Regions from separate parts of the Janibacter terrae genome, predicted to be linked through region 2. Evidence: predicted binding sites of a transcription regulator. Region 2 holds the regulator's gene; the other holds the start of a gene.

Region 1 (7,910 bases), 1.4 Mb from region 2:
GTCCTCGGCTTCGCGCTCGGTGCCCTGCTCGCCGTCATCGACCCGGCGGCCGGCAAGCGAGCCATGACCCGCATCGACTGGGGCTCCGTGCTGCTGGTCGGCGGCATCATCACCTACGTCGGCGTGCTCAAGGAGATGGGCGTGCTCGACATGCTCGGCGAGAGCGCCGCCGCCCTGGGCACCCCGATCCTCGCCGCCTTCCTCCTGTGCGTCGTCGCCGGGCTCATCTCCGCCTTCGCGTCGACGACCGGCATGCTGGCGGCGCTCGTGCCGCTCTCCCTCCCCCTCATCAGCGAAGGGGGAGTCCCCGGGTGGGCGCTCATCTGCGCCATCGGCGTGTGTGCGTCGATCGTGGACGTCTCACCCTTCTCGACCGTCGGCGCGACGTACGTGGCGACCGCCGAGGCGGAGGACCGGCCCCGGCTGACCTCCCTGCTCACCCGGTGGGGGCTCGCGATGGTCGCCGTCGGCCCCATCGCCCTGACGCTCCTGCTCATCCTCCCCGGCAAGGTGATCGCATGACCTCCTCCCTAATCCAGGGCCTGCTCGACGGACCGGACCGACCCGACGCCCTGACCGTCGACGGCACGACCCTCGGCAGCCACCAGCTCGTCGACGCCGCAGCGCGGTTCGCCGCGTCGCTGCCCGACGACGGCCCGGTCGCGGTGCGCGCCGAGCCCCGCGTCGAGACCGCGGTCGCGGTCATCGGCTGCCTGCTCGCCGGCGTGCCGGCCGTCCCCGTCCCACCGGACGCCGGTGCCGGCGAGGTGCAGCACGTGCTCCGCGACTCGGCCGCGACCGCCTGGGTCGGGGCGGCGCAAGAGGGGGTGTCGCTCCCTTCGCTCCCGGTGGACGTCACGGGCGGGCGATCGCCCGGGCTGCCCCCGACGCCCGGCCCCGACCGGACCGGGATCATCCTCTACACCTCCGGCACGACCGGGGCCCCCAAGGGCGTGACCCTCAGCCAGGCGGCCATGGCCTCCGGCCTCGACGGCCTCGCCGAGGCCTGGGAGTGGACCGCCGACGACCTGCTCGTCCACGGTCTGCCGCTCTTCCACACCCACGGGTTGATCCTCGGCATGCTCGGTCCGCTGCGCCTCGGCGGCCGGCTGCACCACACGGGTCGGCCGCGCCCGGAGCGCTACGCCGCCGCCCGCGGTTCGATGTACTTCGGCGTGCCCACGGTCTGGTCGCGGGTGGCCGCCGACCCGACCTCCGCCCGGGCGCTGTCCAGCGCGCGCCTCCTCGTGTCGGGGAGCGCGCCGCTGCCCGTGCCGGTCTTCGACGCGATCCGTGAGCTCACGGGGCAGGCGCCGATCGAGCGGTACGGCATGACGGAGACCATGATCACCCTGAGCACACGCGCCGATGGTGAGCGTCGCCGCGGCTGGGTCGGTCTGCCGGTCGGTGACGCCGAGACCCGCATCCGGACCGACGACGGACGTGCGGTCCCGGCCGATGGGGAGACGATCGGCCGGCTCGAGGTGCGGGGCTCCATGCTCTTCGACCGCTACCTCAACAGGGACGACGCGACGGCGGCGTCCTTCACGCAGGACGGGTGGTTCGTCACCGGCGACATGGCCGCGTGGGACGACGGCGGGTTCCATCGCATCGTCGGCCGCGAGTCCGTCGACCTCATCAAGTCCGGTGGCTACCGCGTCGGCGCCGGCGAGATCGAGGCCTCGCTGCTCGGTCGCCCGGAGGTCGCCGAGGTCGCTGTCGCGGGCGTGCCCGACCCCGACCTCGGCCAGCGGATCGTGGCCTGGGTCGTGCCGAGCGGTCGGGCCGACGACGCCGTCGCCGCGACCCTCGTCGCGCACGTCGCCGAGGAGCTCGCGTGGCACAAGCGTCCGCGTGAGGTGCGCTTCACGGACTCGTTGCCGCGCAACGCGATGGGCAAGATCCAGAAGAAGCAGCTGGACGGCGTGGTCTAGCTCCGGCCCGTGACTGCCGCGTAGGGCGCCGGGCCGGGTCCACAGACCCCGTGATTGCGGGTTCTTGTCCACACGGCGTGTCGGTCCCGTGTGATGCACATCATCGAACATATGATCGAATCATGACAGCGACGCCGCTGCAGTACCGCGACACAGGCCTCATGGGTGGCCTGCGGGACGCGCTGCGCTCGTTGGTGTACTCCGACCCGGGCACGGCCTGGCAGCTGCCCGACCCGGACGTCGCAGACGGGCTGGCGTTGATCGGTCGGGCCCGGCAGCTGCTGGAGGTCGCCGAGGTGCAGCTGGTGCGCGAAGGGATCTCGCGGGGCCTGCCGGGCCAGGGGTCGTGGTCGGCGCACGACTGGGTCGGGGTCAACGAAGGGCGCCGCGCGCCCCGCCCCTCGGCCCAGCACGTCGCGCGGGTGGTGCGGGTCGCCGGCGCTGCAGGGGCGACGGGTGAGATCACGCAGGCCTTCGAGGCCGGTGACCTGCCGTTGGGCAAGGCCGACCAGCTGGTGCGCTTCCACGAGTCGGTGCGCCGGGTCGCCGACCCGGACCTCCTCGAGGAGGACCTGGCAGTCCTGACCCGGGCCGCCCGGGACGAGGTGCTGACCTCGCCCGACGGGGCCCGGGTCACCGACCGGGTCGGCGGGTTGGACGAGAAGAAGCTCGCGGCCGCGATCACCCAGACCGGGCGGATGCTGCGCCCGGAGCAGGACCTGGACGACGAGGACGCCGCAGCCAAGGCCTCCCGCTCGTTGACCAAGGCCCCCGGCCCGTGCGGGATGACCCGCTACCGCGTCGACCTCGACCCCGAGGGCGCCGCGATCCTCGACGCCGCGCTGGCCGCGTTGTCCGCACCGGTCAAGGGACCCGACGGCGCCCCGGACGAGCGGACCCCGGCCCGGCGCCGCGCCGACGCGCTGCTGTCGATCATCAGCCGCGGCGTCGCCGCGCCCGAAGGCGTCCCACGGGCCGACAAGGCCCAGATCCTGGTGACCATCAGCCTCCACGCCCTCTCCTCAGCGCACGGCCGGTGCGTCGCCTGCGGGCAGGACCTGTCCGGCCACGCCCCCGACGCCACCGGCCAAATGTTCGGCGGGGCAGCCTTCGACCCTCCCAGCGGGGGCCACGCCGGTGGCCTGACCGCCACCGGGCAGGTCCTCACCCCCACCACCGTCCGCAAGCTGGCCTGCACCGCCGGGATCATCCCCGCGATCTTGGGTACCAACCACGAACCCCTCGAGCTCGGCCGCACCACCCGACTGTTCACCCCCGGCCAACGCAAAGCCCTGTGGTTGCGCGACGGCGGCTGCACCTACCCCGGCTGCACCATGCCCCCGCAATGGACCGACGCCCACCACATCACCCACTGGGCCCACGGCGGGGCCACCGACCTGTCCAACGCCGCCCTCCTCTGCGAACGCCACCACACCCACGTCCACCAACACGACCTCACCGCCACCACCACCCCCTGCGGCGTCACCTGGCACACCTAGCTGCCACGCGCTGTCCTGAGGTGCGACGAAGGAGCCTCGAAGGGCTCCGGACCCGGCCCCCACGGGACCGGCCACAGACATGCCGCGCCGTCCCCAGACCCGGCGGCACACCCCCTTCGTCCACACGGAGCGGTCGGGCCGAGCGTTGACGGACGGCCTGCCTAGGGTGGGTTGCAGGCACAGAGGGCGAAGGGAGCAACGACGTGGTCTGGAAGGTCGAGTCCGCCGACTGGGTGCTGTCGTTGACGGACGACGACATCGAGGCGGCCACGGACGAGGGCACCTTCGACCGGGGGTATGGCTACGCCGAGGACGAGATGGTCACCCAGGCCGCGGCCCTCAACCGGGGTCGCGTCCTCGTCGCCACGGTGCTGGGGTCCGGCCACGAGTCCTACCAGACGATCGTCTCCCTCGAGGGCGACTCCCGGGCTCCCCGCACCGAGTGGAGCTCCCGGTGCAGCTGCCCGGTCGGCGCGCGCTGCAAGCATGCGGTGGCCGTCCTCCTCACCGTCCGCGACGTCCTCGGGGGCCCCACGGGGATCGACACCGCCCCCGCCGCCCCGTGGGAGGCGACCCTCGAGCGGCTGTCGGCGCCCGCGCCGGTCGAGCCCCTGCGCGACGGCGACGTGCTGGCGCTGGTCTTCGAGCCGGTCATCGAACCCGGGCGGGGGAGGGGGGCGGCCGACTCCCGCAAGCTCCTCGTCCGGCCCACGCGGTGGACGCGACTGGGCCGGTGGGCCAAGAAGTTCTCCTGGGCGGAGGCCGACAGCGAGTCCTACAACGCCGTCGCCATCAAGCGGAGCCATCGACGGGCGGTGCGGTTCCTGCTCGCCCTGCAGCACCCGGCCGCCGCCAGGGCCCGGTCCTACGCGGTCAAGGAACCGGCCGTCCACCTCGACGCCTTCGGCGGGGAGGTCTGGATCGCTCTGCGTCGGGCCGAGCAGGCCGGTATCGCTCTCCTCGCCAGCGACGACGGGGACCCGGCGCGCCTCCTGGCCGAGCCCGTCGAGGCGGTCGTCGACGTCACCCGCGACGCGGACGGTGTGTGCCTGACGCCGAAGATCGTGTGGCCCGACCCCACGATCGAGCCCGACGACGTCCACCTCCTCGGTGACCCCGTCCACGGGCTCTCGGCGAGCGTGGACGGGGAGCTGGTCCTCGCCCCCTTCGCCGCGACGTTGGGGACGGGCACCACCGACCTGCTGCGCGGCGGCGAGGTGCTCGTCCCCGCGGCGGACGTCGACCGCTTCCTCGCGATGTACCTCGGTCGGCTTCGCGAGCAGGTCACGGTCATCTCGTCGGACGGCAGCGTGGACCTGCCCGAGCCGACCCCGCCTCGCCTGCACATCCGCGTCGGGGGCGAAAGGGAGGCCCTGCGCCTCGACCTCGGGTTCGTCTACGCGGCGGGCAGCCAGGAGCACGTCGTCCCGGCGGCTGCCGGCGGAGCCGTCCCGCGGGACGCGAAGGGGGAGCAGGCGCTGCTGACCGCGCTCGGCGACCTCCGCGAGGTCCCCGGGGCGGTCGTCCGCGCCACCGGCAGCACCCAGCGCCGCCTCGTGCCGCAGGTCCTGCTGCGCGGCGCCACCGCGATCGCCGTCGTCACCGAGGTCCTGCCCGCGCTCGAGGTCGACGAGCGGGTCGTCGTCGAGCACGGGGAGGACGTGCCGGCGTACGAGCACCTCGACGAGGAACCCGTCATCGCCGTGCACGAGGCGGGCGAGGCCGCCGGCTCCGACTGGCTCGACCTGCGGGTCAGCGTGACCGTCGGCGAGGTGGCGGTGCCCTTCGAGCCGCTCTTCGCCGCCCTCGTGCGGGGTGAGGAGATCATGCTGCTGGAGTCCGGTGAGTGGTTCCGTCTCGACCACCCGGTGCTCACGGACCTGCGCGCCCTCATCGAGGAGGCCGGCGAGATCACCGAGCCCGAGGCGGGCGAGCTGCGCCTCAGTCGCTACCAGGTCGGCCTCTGGGACGACCTCTCCGGCATCGCCGACGTCGCGGTGCCCCGCGAGCACGACTGGCGGGCCCGCGTCGAGGCCCTGCGGGACCTCGACACCACCGAGCCGCCGCCGGTCCCCGATGGCCTGCGGGCGACCCTGCGGCCGTACCAGCTGGAGGGCTACCACTGGCTCACCACGCTGTGGGACGCCGGGCTCGGCGGGGTGCTCGCCGACGACATGGGCCTGGGCAAGACCGTCCAGACCCTGGCCCTGCTCGCCCGGGCCGCGGCAGCCGGCGAGCTCGACCGGCCGGTCCTCGTCATCGCGCCCACGAGCGTCGTCGGGACGTGGGCGAGCGAGGCGCACACCTTCGTCCCCGATCTCGAGGTGCGCGCCCTCGGCCGGACGAGCCGCACCCGCGGCCAGGACGTCGCCGAGGCGGTCGCCGGGGCACAGCTCGTCGTGACCTCCTACGCCGTCCTGCGCATCGACGCGGACGAGTTCGCCGCCGTCGACTGGCGCGGCGTGGTCATCGACGAGGCCCAGTTCGTCAAGAACGACCGGGCCAAGGCCCACCAGGCGATCAGGCGGCTGTCGACCCCCTTCGTCCTCGCAGTGACGGGCACGCCCCTGGAGAACTCGCTGATGGACCTCTGGTCCCTGCTCGCACTGGCCGCGCCCGGGCTGTACCCGCACCGGGAGCGGTTCGTCCGGGACTACCGCAAGCCGATCGAGTCGGGGGAGCGTCCCGAGCTGCTCGACCGGATGCGTCGCCGGGTCCGGCCGCTCATGCTCCGCCGCACCAAGGAGCAGGTGGCGCTCGACCTGCCGCCCAAGCAGGTGCAGGTGCTGCCGGTCGACCTCACGCCCGGCCATCGGCGGCTCTACGACAGGCACCTGCAGCGCGAGCGCAAGCGGGTGCTCGGCCTGCTCGCCGACCCCGAGGCCAACAGGGTCGCGATCCTCGCCTCGATCACCCGGCTGCGACAGCTGAGCTTGGACCCCGGGCTCGTCGACGACGAGCACCGCGGCCAGGTGACGTCGGCGAAGATCGAGCTGCTCGTCGAGCAGCTGCGCGAGCTCGGCGACGAGGGCCACCGGGCGCTCGTCTTCAGCCAGTTCACGAGCTACCTGCGACTCGTCCGTGAGCGGCTCGACGCCGAGGGCATCACGACCAGCTACCTCGACGGCGCCACGACCGACCGCGCCGGGGTCATCGACGAGTTCCGGACCGGTGACTCCACGGCCTTCCTGATCTCGCTCAAGGCGGGCGGCGTCGGTCTGACGCTCACCGAGGCGGACTACGTCTTCGTGCTCGACCCGTGGTGGAACCCCGCGGCCGAGGCGCAGGCGATCGACCGGGCCCACCGCATCGGTCAGGAGCGACCGGTGATGGTCTACCGGCTCGTGTCGACCGGCACGATCGAGGAAAAGGTGCTCGCCCTGCAGGAACGCAAGCGCGACCTCTTCCAGCGGGTCGTCGACGACGGAGGCGCGCTGTCCGGCGCGATCACGAACGAGGACATCCGGGCGCTGCTCGACGTCGAGTGAACTCCGGCGCTCACTCGGCGGCGCTCACTCGGCGGCGCTCACTCGGTGGCGCTGCGCGGGGCCCGGGTCGCCGGCGTGCGCCAGACGTCCGGGTCGGCGACGGTGAACCGTCGGCCGGTCACCTCGCTCGGGGTGATCCGCACGAAGTGGCCCTTGTCGCCGGCCTGCCACGGGAAGATCGGCAGGTCCACGGTGTCCGTCAGCTCGTCGATCTCGCTGATGGGGCGCGCAGCACCCTTGACGACGACGCTCCAGGCGCGACCGGTCTCGGGGTCGAAGCCGTCGGCCTCGAAGGCGACCCGCGCGGTGGACAGGGCCGCGAAGAGCTTGGTCCCCTCACCCGAGCGGAAGACGACGGTGCCGTGGTCGACGCCGAAGTTGATCGGGAAGAGGTCGGGATGGTCCTCGACCAGGACCGCCAGGCGGCCCACCGTGGTCGTGCGCAGCAGCGACCAGCAGGTGTCGTGGGTGAGGACTTCGACCGGGGTCGTGGGGACCATCTGCACCGCCTCCTGGGGGACATCTCGAGGTTAGCGCAGGATCGGGCCGTCCCAGCCGGGTGGGTGGGCAGGGCGGGGCGCCCGGGTCAGCCTCCGTGCACGCGCACGCAGCAGCGCCCCTCACCGCTCGCCTCCTTCGAGGAGGACGAAGGGGGCGCCCGCGCCGCTCTCTCCGACGGCACCGAGGGAGGGCAGACCCTCGGAGCGGGTCAGCCGCGCAGGACCTTGGCCATGGCCTTGCCCCTGGCGAGCTCGTCGACGAGCTTGTCGAGGTAGCGGATCCGGCGCATCAGCGGGTCCTCGACCTCCTGCACCTTCACCCCGCACACCGACCCGGTGATGAGCGCGGAGTTCGGGTTGAGCGTCGCCGCACCGAAGAAGTCCTCGAAGGTCGTCTCGTCGTCGAGGTGCCGCTGCAGGCTCGCTTGGTCGTATCCGGTGAGCCAGCGGATGACCTCGTCGAGCTCGGCGACGGTGCGCCCCTTCTTC
Region 2 (7,910 bases):
CTGCTCTTCGTCCGCCCGTGGTCCGACGCGATCAACGCCCACCTGCCGCGACGCCTGCACCTCGTCGGGCCGGCCGTGGCGATCCCCGTCGCCGCCCAGCTCGTCTGCGGACCGGTCATCGTGCTGCTGCAGGGCGACGTCAGCCTCATCGCCGTCGTCGCCAACCTGGCGGCCGCTCCCTTCGTCGCCCCGGCCACGGTCCTCGGGGTGAGCGCCGCCCTCGTCGCCGTGGCGAGCACGACCCTGGCGAGCCTCGTCGGCTGGTGCGGTGCTCCCTTCGCCCTCGCCATCGCCTGGACCGCGCGGATCGCCGCCGACGTGCCCGGCGGGGCGCTCCCGTGGCCCGACGGGCCCCCCGGTGCGGTGCTGCTCACCGTGGTCACCGCGCTCGGCATCCTCTCCGGTCCGTGGGCGGTCCGGCGCTCGCGCGCCAGCCCGCTCGTCGCGCTGGGCCTCGTCGTCGTCATCGTCGTCGGGTCCCTCCCGGCGCGCACGCTCAGCTGGCCGCCACCTGACTGGCGGCTCGTCGCCTGCGACGTCGGGCAGGGCGACGGTCTGGTCCTCGCCTCTGGTCCGGGGCGGGCGGTCCTCGTGGACGTCGGTCCCGAGGACGGGGGCATCGACGCCTGCCTGCGGCGGCTGCGGGTGCGCACCCTCGACGCGGTGGTGCTCACGCACTTCCACGACGACCACGTCGGCGCCCTCGAGGCGGCCCTCGACGGGCGCGCGGTCGGCCGCATCCTCGTCACGCCGGTCGAGGACCCGCAGTGGGCGGCCCGGCAGGTCCGGCGCATCGCGGGGGAGCACGGCGTGCCCGTGGAGGCGCTCGTCGCGGGGCGGCAGCTGACGATCGGCGAGGTGAGGGCGGACGTGTGGTGGCCGGCCCAGGTGGTCGCCGGCGGCTCGGCCGCCAACAACGCGAGCATCGTCCTCCACGTCCGGGTCGGTGAGGTCAGCATGCTGCTCCTCGGCGACATCGAGAGGGAGGTCGGCCACGCGCTGCTGCTGGCGCTGCGACGCGATCCCGCGATGGCCGCTGCTGCCGCCGACCTCGACGTCGTCAAGATGCCGCACCACGGGTCGGGCAATGTCGACGAGGACTTCATGGACGAGGTGGCCGCGCCCACGGCGATCATCAGCGTCGGTGCCGACAACACCTACGGCCACCCCACGCCCACCGCGCTGCAGTGGGCCGCCCGCCACGGGACGCGGGTGCTGCGGACCGACGAGGACGGCGATGTCGCCGTCGTCGAGGGCGCCGCGACGGTCACCGCTCGCTGACCTGCGACGCGGCCCTGCGCCGCAGATGAACGCACCTTCATCCGGGCCTCATCCGCCGCTCACCCTCGCTTGGTGTGATCTGGGCATGACGACGATGACGATGACCCAGACCGCCCCCACCGCCCTGACCGCGACCGACCTGACCACCACCGGGACGAGGGCCCCCGACGAGGTGACCCCGGCCATCCGGCCCGGTCACCACACGGCGATCCTCGACCCGGTCCGGCTGCGTCGCGCGCTCAAGGCCTACACGACGCGCTTCGTCGCCGCGGCGATCGAGTCCTCCGCCGACGGCTACCACCTCCAGTACGGCGCGGACGTCGCGCCGCGCGCCGGCGACGTGGTCCTCGCCCGGGTCACCGAGATCGGCAAGCACACCCGGCTGGAGAGCCCCGTCTCGCGGCGCCAGCTGCTCTTCCCCGGCCAGGAGGTCCTCGTCGCCTACGGCGACCGCTACGCCCCGGACCAGTTCCTCGCCCACGTGCCGTCCTCGCTCGCCCCCGCGGACCTCGTCGCCGGCGGAGGCCTCGCCTCGAGGGTCGTCGAGATGCACGCGAGCATCGACGGGGCGACCCGCATCGAGCCGATCGGCCTGCTCGCCGACCACGCCGGGCGCGTGACCCTCGACCGCTTCGCCCCGCTGGGGTCGACCGCGACGACCGGCAGCACGAGCACGAGCACGAGCAAGGTGCCGGTCGTCGCCGTCTTCGGCTCGTCGATGAACTCCGGCAAGTCCACGGTCCTCGGCTCGATCGTCAACGGCCTGACCAATGCCGGTCTGCGCGTCGCCGCGGGCAAGTCCACCGGCACCGGCGCGGGCAACGACCCCAACCACTTCCGGGACGCCGGTGCGACGACGGTCCTGGACTTCACCGACTTCGGCCACCCCGCGACCTACCGCCTCGGGCACGAGCGCATCCGCGAGATCTTCGTCGACATGGTCGACGAGCTCGCCGCCACCGCGCCCGACGTCGTCATCATCGAGGTCGCCGACGGCGTCTACCAGGAGGAGACGCGCCGCCTGCTCGAGGACCCCGAGTTCCACGCGCGCGTCGACCGGGTCGTCTTCGCGTCCCAGGACGCGCTCGGCGCCGTCGCCGGCCTGCAGGTCCTCGACGCGGCGGGTGCCCCGACCGCTGCCGTCTCCGGCGTGGTCACCTCCTCGCCGCTCGCGACGCGCGAGGCGAGCGAGGTCCTCTCCGTGCCGGTCATCGGCACCTTCGAGCTGCGTGAGCCGGAGGTGGCCCTGGGTCTCCTCCGGGACCGGTCGGTCCGCGCGCAGGCATCATGAGCCGCACCGCGTCGCCCGAGGACACGGAGCAGCACGAGGCGCAGGCCGTCCCACCCATGCCCGCGCTGCTGCGGGGCAGCCGCCGGTTGCTCATGGCGCTGCTCGTCGCGACGGCGGTCGCCCACACTGCCTGCGCCATCGCGGCGGGGCTGCTCGTCGGCGTGCTCCTCGGCGACGTCGGCCAGCCCCCGAGCGCGGTGCTCGCCGATCTCGGGGTCCTCGTGGTCACCGTCGTGGGCCTCGGCGTCACGCGCTACGTCGAGCGGGTCGTCGCCGAGCGCCTCGGCCAGGACTACGTCCAGCAGATCCGGCGCGGTCTCGTCCAGCACGCGATGACCTCCGCCGAGGCGCCCTCCCTCGGCATCACGATCGCCCGCTCGACCAACGACCTCGCGAGCGTGCGCAACTGGGTCTCACTCGGGATCGCCCCGCTCGTCGCGCTCGGGCCGCTCGTGCTCGGCTCGGTCCTCGCGCTCGCGACGCTCGGCTGGCAGCTCGCACTCGTCGTCGCCGTGCCGCTCGTGGTGCTCGGCCTGGTGCTGGCCCGCGTCTCGGGCTCGGCCTTCGAGCGGGCGCGGCTCCTGCGGCGCCGACGCGGCTCGCTCGCGGCCCGCGTCGCCGACACCGTCACCGCCGCCCCCGGCATCGCCGCCGCCGGCGGTGTCGAGCGGGAGCTGCGCGCGATCGACACCTCGGGCTCCCGGGTCGTCGACGCGGCGGTGCACCGGGCCCGCACCTCCGGCCTGCTGCGCGCCTGCGCCCTCGTCGCCCCGCTCGCCGGGTCGGCCGGCGCGGCGACCCTCGGCGCCTTCGGCGTCGTCTCCGCCGCCTCGGTCGCCGTCGCCCTGACGATCGTCGGCATCCTCGCCGGCCCGGTCGCCGACGCCGGCCGCATCGTCGAGTACCGGCAGAACCACAAGGCCGCTCGCCGGATCATCGCGCCCCTGCTCCTGGAGCCCGTCGACGCCCGCCCGGCGCCCGTCTTCGACCCGGACGTCTCCAGCGGTGGTCGGGTCGTCGTGCGCGGCCTGACCGTCGACGGCGTCGCGATGCCCGGACTGCTCGCCGAGCCGGGGGAGCGCATCGTCCTCCGCGGGGGCGCGCCCTGGCACGCCCGCGAGGTCTTCACCGCGCTCGCGCTGCCGGGTCGCGACGGCTGCGTCTCGGTGTGCGTCGACGGCAAGGACCTGGCGCACACCGGCCCCAGGAGCCGCCGTCGGCGCGTCGGCTACGCACCCGTCGGTGGCCGCCTCGAGCGGGGGAGCGTCTCGCGCGCCGTGCGCTACCGCCAGCCCGACCTGGACGAAGGGGAGGGCAGCGCGGCCCTGGCAGCCGTCGGCCTGGCCGACCGGGTGGCGAGCCTGCCGGAAGGTGAGCGGACCCCCCTTCGCCGTGGCGGTGAACCGCTCACGCGCCAGGAGATCGCTCGACTGTGGGTCGCCCGCGCGACCATCGGCGCGCCGGCACTGCTCCTGCTCGAGCACGTCGACGACGACCTGGGTCCGCAGGGTCGGGAGATGCTGCGGGGGATCCTCCAGGACTACCCGGGGGTGGTGATCATGGCCTCCGACCGGCCGGAGGCGCTGCTCAACGACTGGCAGGAGTGGGCGGTGCCGGTCAGCTGACGGCCGAGGGTGTGGCCGCGGCGGCCGAGGCGACGAGCGCCTCGAGGGTCGTCGCGACCGCGGGGACCTTCAGCAGGTCCTCGGTCGTCACGACGTGGATCCGGCGTCGGCTCTTCGGGTCGAGCGGGCGGATGACGACGTCGTCGTTGGACGTCGCCGCGCGGATGAGGTCGGGGATGAGCGCGACACCCAGACCGGCGGCGACGAAGCCCTGGACAGCGACGTAGTCCTCGGTCTCGAAGGCCACCTTGGGCGCGAACCCCGCGTCGTGCGCGATCTTCAGCAGGTGGCCCCGGCAGCGCGCGCAGCCGGCGATCCAGTCCTCATCGGTGAGGTCGGTCATCGAGACCGTCTCCTTGACGGCCAGCGGGTGGTCACGGGGGAGGGCGACCCGGACCTCCTCGTCGATGAGGGGGTGCACGACGAAGCCCTCGAGGTCCTCGCCACGGGCCAGGTCGCTGCCCTCGTAGCTGAAGGCCACCGCGAGGTCGACGTCGCCGGCGCGCAGCGCGGCGATCGACTCGGGCGGCTCCGCCTCGGCGAACTGCACCGACAGGTCCGGGTGCTCGGCCCGCACCGCGGCCAGCGCGCGGGGGACGAGGGTGACCGACGACGAGGGGAAGGCCATGAGCCGCACCCGGCCGGAGCGCAGCCCGGCGATCGCGGCGACCTCCTCCTCGGCGGCGTCGAGCGCCGCGAGGACCGGCGTCGCGTGGCGCGCGAGCACCGCACCGGCCTCGGTGAGCCGCACGGAGCGGCCGACCTTCTCCACGAGGACGGTCCCGGTCCGTTGCTCGAGGCGCTTGACCATCTGGGAGACCGCCGGCTGCGAGTAGCCGAGAGCGAGGGCGGCGGCGGTGAAGCTGCCCTCCTCGGCGATGGCCCGCATCACGCGGAGCCCGGCGGCGTCGATCATGGAGCCATGGTAGGTCGTCCGGCTCGGCCGGTGCCGCTCCCGCTCACCCGAGGGCGCCGAGCACCTCATACTGGTGCGGTGATCGAGGACATCGCCCGGGTGCTGTCGGCCGGTCCGGCCCTCGTGCTCACCGGCGCCGGCATGTCGACCGACTCCGGCATCCCGGACTACCGCGGGCCGGACGGCACACGGCGGGTGTCGCCCATGCACTACTCCGAGTTCGTTGGGAGCAGCGAGGCGCGCCAGCGGTACTGGGCCCGCAGCTATGTCGGCTGGCGGCGGTTCCACGCGGCGCGCCCCAACGACGCCCACCACCTGGTCACCCGGCTGCAGCAGATCGGGGCGGCCGGCCCCGTCATCACGCAGAACGTCGACGGCCTGCACCAGGCGGCCGACACCCGCGACGTCGTCGAGCTGCACGGCAACCTCGTCGAAGCGGTCTGCCTGACCTGCGGCACACGGGTGGACCGGCAGGTCCTCGATGCGCGGATGGCCGCCGCCAACCCCGGCTTCGACGCCGACAGCGACGAGATCCGACCCGACGGCGACGTGCGGCTGGAGTCGGTCGACGTCGGCCGTTTCGTCGCCCCGTGCTGCGAGGAGTGCGGCGCCGACACGCTCAAGCCCGACGTCGTCTTCTTCGGCGGATCGGTCGCCAAGCCGCTCGTGCAGCGCTGCTACGACCTCGTCGACGCCGCGCCGAGCCTGCTCGTGCTGGGCAGCTCGCTGCAGGTGATGTCGGGGCTGCGGTTCGTGCGGCACGCGGCCAAGCGCGGGATCCCGGTCTCGCTGATCACCCGCGGACCCACGCGGGGGGACGACCTCGTCGACCACCGCGTGGACGGGGAGCTGCGGGACTCCCTTCGCTCCCTCGTCGACGCGGTCCTCGAGCTGTCGGTCACAGGCGGCGCAGCACCGCGGTGACCTTGCCGAGGATCGTCGCGTGGTCGCCGTCGATCGGGTCGAAGGCGGGGTTGTGGGGGAGCAGCCACACGTGGCCGTCCTTGCGCTTGAAGGTCTTGACCGTCGCTTCGTTGTCGAGCATGGCCGCGACGATGTCGCCGTTGTCCGCCTGCGGCTGCTGACGCACGACGACCCAGTCGCCGTCGCAGATGGCGGCGTCGATCATCGAGTCGCCGACGACCTTCAGCAGAAACAGCGAGCCCTCGCCGACGATCTGCTTGGGCAGGGGGAAGACGTCGTCGACGACCTCCTCGGCGGTGATCGGGACACCGGCGGCGATCTGGCCGAGGACGGGGACGTAGCTGGCCTCGGGACGCGCGTCGCCGGAGCCGGTCGGGTCGACGACGGCATCGCCGTGGTCGGCGCCGCCCCGCATGGAGGCCAGGTCGGTGACCTCGCCCGCCGGGGCGTCGTGGCCGTCGGGGGAGATGACCTCGATGGCCCGCGGGCGGTTGGGGTCGCGGCGCAGGTAGCCCTTGCGCTCGAGGGAGGAGAGCTGGTGGGCGACGGAGCTGGGGGAGGTGAGGCCGACGAGCTCGCCGATCTCGCGCAGGCTCGGCGGGTAGCCGCGCGTCGCGACGGCATTGCGGATGACCTCGAGGACCTTGCGCTGCCGTGCGGTCAACCCGTCCCCGGTGTCGCGCTCGGGGAGCTGGTGGATGTTGCCCTCGCCCGTGTCCTCGCCCTGTCCGCTCATCGATCGACCCTTCGTCCGTGTCCGCGAGGCACCGTTGTCGGTGGTCGCTGGTCAACTACTCCGTGTCGACGACAGTAGGCCGATCGAACAGGTATTTCAAACATCTGTTCGAGCGTGTCCTTGATTTTCTTCGAACACCCGTGCTAGACATCGTACAGACGTTCTATCGAACACCGGTTCGAGAGAACCGCCACCGCCAGGAGGACCGCATGACCGCTCTCACCGCCGCCCCCGCCCCCCTTCGCGGCGCGCGCCCGGCGCCCTCGCGTCATCTCGTCTCGGTGCCCACGGGCGATGCAGCCCTCGCCCGCCCCGCCACCCGGCTGCGCATGACCCGCCGCGGTCGGCTGGCCGTCACGACCTCGATGCTCCTGGTCGCGAGCGTCGCCGGTGCCGCGATGGCCTTCGGTGGGCCCGCGACCCAGCCCGAGCAGGTCACCGTCCGGTCGGGGCAGACTCTCGGTCAGATCGCCGCCGCCGAGCTGCCCGAGCTGCCGGTCCAGCAGGGCGTCGCCCGCCTCCAGGTGGCCAACGGGCTGTCGACCTCGTACGTGCACGCGGGGCAGACGCTGACCATCCCGACCCCCTGAGTCGCACCTGATCTCCCGGACCCATCGACCCGGGTCCGGGCCGGCCGAGGGCCACCTCCGCAGCACGTGGAGGTGGCCCTCGTGCCGTTCGTCGACGGGTGTGGATCAGGACTTGCGTCACGCGCTCCGGGGGCGTCTAATGGTCACTACATCTAGTGGTTACACCGTTGTCATTCGTCCACATCTAGTGCACAGGATGAGGTCGGTTCTCCACAGAAATCCGGGGTTCGTCCCCACGCCATCCACCGCACCATCCACAGACCAGCCGTTCTTTCGGCCACGACGAAGGGAGTCCGACGTGCACTGCCCGTTCTGCCGCCACAACGACTCCCGCGTCATCGACAGCCGCACCACGGACGACGGCAGCGCCATCCGGCGTCGCCGCCAGTGCCCGGAGTGCAGCCGCCGCTTCACCACCCTCGAGAGCGCGAGCCTCACGGTGACCAAGCGGTCTGGTGCGGCCGAGCCCTTCAGCCGGGCCAAGGTCCTGGCCGGTGTCCGCAAGGCCTGCCAGGGCCGACCGGTCACCGAGGACCAGCTCGCCCTC

The links. Region 2 encodes LexA, which represses DNA repair genes until DNA is damaged. Its sites were predicted from a motif close to TCGAACANNTGTTCGA; they were not measured.
Region 1: V3C34_RS01710 (HNH endonuclease signature motif containing protein) is a predicted target of LexA. The motif match lies at 2,038-2,053, and genes of this name have one in related genera.

The regions. Positions count from the first base shown of each region.
Region 1 is NZ_CP144167.1:330,638-338,547, reverse strand. Features, by position in the region: gene V3C34_RS01720 (SLC13 family permease) at 1-522, shown strand, start outside; gene V3C34_RS01715 (acyl-CoA synthetase) at 519-1,934, shown strand; gene V3C34_RS01710 (HNH endonuclease signature motif containing protein) at 2,057-3,433, shown strand; gene V3C34_RS01705 (DEAD/DEAH box helicase) at 3,637-6,921, shown strand; gene V3C34_RS01700 (pyridoxamine 5'-phosphate oxidase family protein) at 6,960-7,421, opposite strand; gene V3C34_RS01695 (DUF2200 domain-containing protein) at 7,631-7,910, opposite strand, start outside.
Region 2 is NZ_CP144167.1:1,704,503-1,712,412, forward strand. Features, by position in the region: gene V3C34_RS08420 (ComEC/Rec2 family competence protein) at 1-1,281, shown strand, start outside; gene V3C34_RS08425 (DUF1611 domain-containing protein) at 1,367-2,572, shown strand; gene V3C34_RS08430 (ABC transporter ATP-binding protein) at 2,569-4,197, shown strand; gene V3C34_RS08435 (LysR family transcriptional regulator) at 4,190-5,113, opposite strand; gene V3C34_RS08440 (Sir2 family NAD-dependent protein deacetylase) at 5,192-6,037, shown strand; gene lexA (transcriptional repressor LexA) at 6,012-6,773, opposite strand; gene V3C34_RS08450 (LysM peptidoglycan-binding domain-containing protein) at 6,983-7,363, shown strand; gene nrdR (transcriptional regulator NrdR) at 7,662-7,910, shown strand, end outside.